2 regions of the Pseudonocardia sp. P1 genome follow, and region 2 is predicted to be linked to the other one. Evidence: predicted binding sites of a transcription regulator. Region 2 holds the regulator's gene; the other holds the start of a gene.

Region 1 (2,393 bases), 910 kb from region 2:
CCACCCCGGGGTGCGCGACCCGGTGCTGCGCCGTCGCCTCGACGAGCTGCACCGGGTGCTGACCGCGTCCGGGACGGACCTGCACGCGGAGAGCCGGCTGGCACTCGTCACCGAGCGGCTCGCCCGGCACCTCGCCCCCGCCGGGACGCCCGATCCGGGGCCGCCCGGCGACGGCCTCGCCGGGCGGCTGCGCGACCTCCTCGACGCCCGCACGGCGGACGGGATCACCCTCGACGAGGCGGGCCGCCTGCTGCACGCCCATCCCGGTCACCTGGTGCGGGCGTTCTCCCGGCGGTTCGGGCTGCCCCCGCACCGCTACCTGGACGCCCGCCGCGTCGAACGGGCCCGTGGGCTCCTGCTGGACGGCATGGCCCCGGCGACGGCGGCCGTCACCGCCGGGTTCCACGACCAGGCGCACCTGCACCGGCGGTTCGTCCGGCTGCTCGGCGTCACCCCCGGGCGGTACTCCCGGTCACGACCGGGCGCACCGGCGACGCGCTGACGACGACCGGGCGGCCCTCCTGCGTCACCAGCCGCGCGACTTCCACTCCGGCAGGCCCGGGCGCTGCTCGCCGAGCGTCGAGTCGTCGCCGTGGCCGGGGTAGAACCAGGTGTCGTCCGGCAGGGTGTCGAACACGCGGCCCTCGAGATCGGTGAGCAGCTGCGCGTTGTCCTCCGGCGACCAGGTCTTGCCCGGACCGCCCGGGAACAGGCTGTCCCCGGTGAACAGGTGCGGCCGGTCCTCGCCCCGGTAGAGCAGCGCGATCGAGCCCGGCGTGTGCCCACGCAGGTGGATCACCTCGAGCTCCACGGCGCCGAAGACGATCGTGTCGCCGCCCTCGACCAGCTCGTCCATCGGGGCCGGCAGCTCCGGGGCGTCCTGCGGGTGGGCGATCAGCCGCGGCTCGAACATGCCCGCGATCGCGCCCAGCGCCTGCCAGTGGTCGGCGTGCCGGTGCGTGGTGACGAGGTGACGCAGGTCGGGGCGCTCGTCGGTCGCACCGATCAGGTCGGCCAGCCGGGCCGGCTCCGCCGCCGCGTCGATCAGCAGCGCCTCGCTGCTCTCCTTGCAGACCAGGAGGTAGGCGTTGTTGTCCATCTCGCCCACCGAGATCTTGCTGATGCTGAGCTTCTCCAGGTCGCGGCGGATGGCCGCGCCCCCGGGGTCGGTGTGACCGGTGTAGTTCTCCAGGACGTCCACGGCGCGAGGGTATCGGCCGCCCCCGACGATCGCGGTGGGGAGAACCCGCCGGTCGCACCCGCGGGGCCGCTCACGGCTCGAACATGCGTACGAGTATCGTCCCCGGCGTACCGACCGGCGCGTGCCGGGGTGCGTCCACCGAGGAGGGACCGGGCGGAGCCCGGCTCGACGGGTTCTTGTCGGTGGGCCGACCTAGCATCGGAGCCGGACGTGGAGACAGCCCGCACCGGCCGCCGGAGCCCGGTCACGGGAATGTCCCGACCGCCGCGGGCGTCACAACCGGGTCCGGCCCGACGACCCCGCTGTTCCAGGAGGCGCGCATCGTGAGCGACCAGAGCACCGACCGCCGCGAGGCCGGCGACGCCCTGTCACCGGGCGCCCAGCCGGTACCGAGCGGTCCGAAGCTGGTCGTGCGCGGCGCGCGCGAGCACAACCTGCAGGGCGTCGACATCGACCTGCCCCGCGACAGCATGATCGTGTTCACCGGGCTGTCCGGGTCGGGCAAGTCGAGCCTCGCGTTCGACACGATCTTCGCCGAGGGTCAGCGCCGGTACGTCGAGTCGCTGTCGGCCTACGCCCGGCAGTTCCTCGGGCAGATGGACAAGCCCGACGTCGACTTCATCGAGGGCCTCTCCCCGGCGGTCTCGATCGACCAGAAGTCGACCAACCGCAACCCGCGGTCGACGGTCGGCACGATCACCGAGATCCACGACTACCTGCGCCTGCTCTACGCGCGGGCCGGGATCCCGCACTGCCCGCAGTGCGGCGAGCGGATCGCGAAGCAGACGCCGCAGCAGATCGTGGACCAGGTCCTCGAGATGGAGCAGGGCAGCCGCTTCCAGGTGCTCGCCCCGGTCGTCCGGACCCGCAAGGGCGAGTTCGTCGACCTGTTCTCCACCCTGCAGTCGCAGGGCTACTCCCGGGTGCTCGTCGACGGCACCGTGCACCAGCTCGCGGACCCGCCGAAGCTGAAGAAGCAGGAGAAGCACGACATCTCCGTCGTCGTCGACCGGCTGTCGGTCAAGGCGACCGCCAAGCAGCGGCTCACCGACTCGGTGGAGACGGCGCTGCGGCTGGCGGACGGGCTCGTCGTGCTGGACTTCGTCGACCTCCCCGACGACGACGCCGGCCGCGAGCGCCGGTTCTCCGAGAAGATGGCCTGCCCGAACGGGCACACCCTCGCCGTCGACGA
Region 2 (2,393 bases):
CGGACCGGGCGCCTGCGCTCACGCGGTCCGGCGGAGCGCGTTCCCCGCGCCGTCTCGCGGGTCCCCCGCGCCACGTCACGCACGTCGAGCTCTCGCATGGCTCCTCCTGCTCCTCGCCGTCGGCGCCCGGCCACACCCGGCCGCGCGCCCTGCTCACCCCCGACCGGCCCTTCCCCGAGCCCGGTCGAACGGGTGTACGAGCTGTGTAGCACCGGCCCCCGGCAGAAACGGGGGGCCGCCGGCGGGCGCCCGCGGGCCCGCCGACGCCGGCGGGTCAGCGACCCGTGGACACGGCCGCCGGAGCGACCGGGACGACGCCGGCGGTGGCGACCTCGGCCAGCAGGCCCAGCCCGACGACCGCCGTGGCGGAGGCGACCAGCACGCCCACGGCGGCGACCGCCCGGTGCAGCACGGAGGGCGCACCCGCCGACCCCGCCGAGCGCGCACCCGGCGGCATCCGGACCGCCGCAGGCGTCGCGGAGGACACCCGGACCGTCGTCCCACACGGCGGCGGCGGCACCGCGAGCGGCGCCGCCCGAACCAGCTCCGCGGTGACCGGCGGGCGGACACCGCCGGGGACCACCCGCACCTCCGTCGTCGCGCTCACGATCTCCACCCCTCCCGGTCTCCGGCGCTGCACGGGCGCCGGACCGAAGTCGTCGAATCGATGTTCGATCGAACGCCTGTGCGATGTTCTACCACCGGGGTCCGACGGAATCCACGACACGCCCGGCACGAACTTCGAACGCATGTTTGGCGGACGGCCCGGACTTGGCTAGTGTTCGTGCCGGTAGATCCTCGAGGAGGCGAATGCGATGGCAGCGGACGAGTCCGGAGGCGGTGCGCCCGCCGGGCCGGGATCCGCGGACGTCCGGGAGTTCCCCGAGCCCCCGGCCGACACCCGTGGGCTGACCCCGCGGCAGCGGAAGGTCCTGTCGGTGATCCGGGACTGGGTGGACCGGTACGGGTACCCGCCGAGCGTGCGCGAGATCGGGGACGCGGTGGGGCTGACCTCCACCTCCTCGGTGCACCACCAGCTGCGGACCCTGGAGCGGAAGGGCTTCCTCCGCCGGGACCCGAACCGGACCCGGGCGGTCGACGTCCGGAGCCCGGAGCAGGCCGCGGCGGGCGACGGCGCCGACGCGGACACCGAGGCGGTCCGGTCCGAGCGCCCGGCACCGGCCTTCGTGCCGCTGCTCGGTGACATCGCAGCGGGCGGGCCGATCCTCGCCGAGCAGGCCGTGCAGGACGTGTTCCCGCTCCCGCGGGAGATCGTCGGCGAGGGCACGTTGTTCCTGCTCAACGTCAAGGGCGACTCGATGGTCGACGCCGCGATCACCGACGGGGACTGGGTCGTCGTCCGGCAGCAGCCGGTCGCCGAGCAGGGCGAGGTCGTGGCCGCGATGATCGACGGCGAGGCGACGGTGAAGACGTTCCGCCGCAAGGACGGGCACATCTGGCTGATGCCGGCGAACGAGGCGTACGACCCGATCCCGGGGGACGACGCGTCGATCCTGGGCCGGGTCGTCGCGGTCATGCGCCGGCTCTGAGGCGCGGGACCGGGCCGTCGGCGGATCAGCTCCGCCGGCGGCCGTGCAGGACCATCGCGCCGATCCCGGCCAGCAGCAACACCCCGAGCACCCCGGCCCCGGCGACGGCGGGCAGCCACGGCGGGAACGACCCGGTGCGGGGCACCTCCGCCGGTTGCGCGACCACGGGGGCCGCCGCGGCGGTCGCGGCCGTCGCCACGCCGGGCACGGCCCGGACGCCCGCCGGCGAGAGCCCGCGGGCCTCCGAGCCGGAGTGCAGCGTCCCGCGGCCGTCGAGGGCCACCGCCTCCCCCTGGGCCTCGTCCGGCAGCGGCACCGGCAGCGGCGCTGCGCGCAGGGCCTCGACGAGCGCGTCCGCGGAGACCCGGCCGTCCGGTGGCGGGCGCAGCGGGAACACCCACGCGTCGGTGTAGGTCCGCAGCGCGGCGACCCGGCCACCGTCGGCGCCGGGAGGGCCGACCGCTCCCCCGGTGACCGTCCGGGTCCCGGTGGCGCCGAGCGGGCCGCCGGACGTGGCGGAGTACGGGAGGACCACCTCGCCGACCCGGTCCAGCGTGACCGGTGTGGCGCCGCCGTCGAGCGGGCCGGCGGGCCGGTACACCCCGGCCGCGCCGGTGGTCTTCGCGACGATCAGCGGGGTCCCGTCGTCGGCGAGGAGGATCGCCTCGGCGTCGCGCGGCCCGTCCGGGTAGACGAGGTCGTGCGCCCGCGCGGGCCCGGACACCGGCAGCTCGACCAGGCGCACCGTGCCGCGGTCGCCGCGGTTGTCGCCGATGTCGGCGAGCCAGAGGGTCCCGTCGGGTGTCGCACCGAGGTCCTCGACGTCGGTGACCCGGACACCGG

The links. Region 2 encodes LexA, which represses DNA repair genes until DNA is damaged. Its sites were predicted from a motif close to CGAACACGTGTTCG; they were not measured.
Region 1: uvrA (excinuclease ABC subunit UvrA) is a predicted target of LexA. The motif match lies at 1,280-1,293, and genes of this name have one in related genera.

What each region holds. Positions count from the first base shown of each region.
Region 1 covers NZ_ADUJ02000001.1:1,029,954-1,032,346, reverse strand. Annotated here, with positions in the region: gene PP1_RS04260 (AraC family transcriptional regulator) at 1-502, shown strand, start outside; gene PP1_RS04255 (MBL fold metallo-hydrolase) at 527-1,201, opposite strand; gene uvrA (excinuclease ABC subunit UvrA) at 1,567-2,393, shown strand, end outside.
Region 2 covers NZ_ADUJ02000001.1:1,937,153-1,939,545, forward strand. Annotated here, with positions in the region: gene PP1_RS08450 (hypothetical protein) at 1-98, opposite strand, end outside; gene PP1_RS08455 (hypothetical protein) at 275-607, opposite strand; gene lexA (transcriptional repressor LexA) at 816-1,550, shown strand; gene PP1_RS08465 (hypothetical protein) at 1,576-2,393, opposite strand, start outside.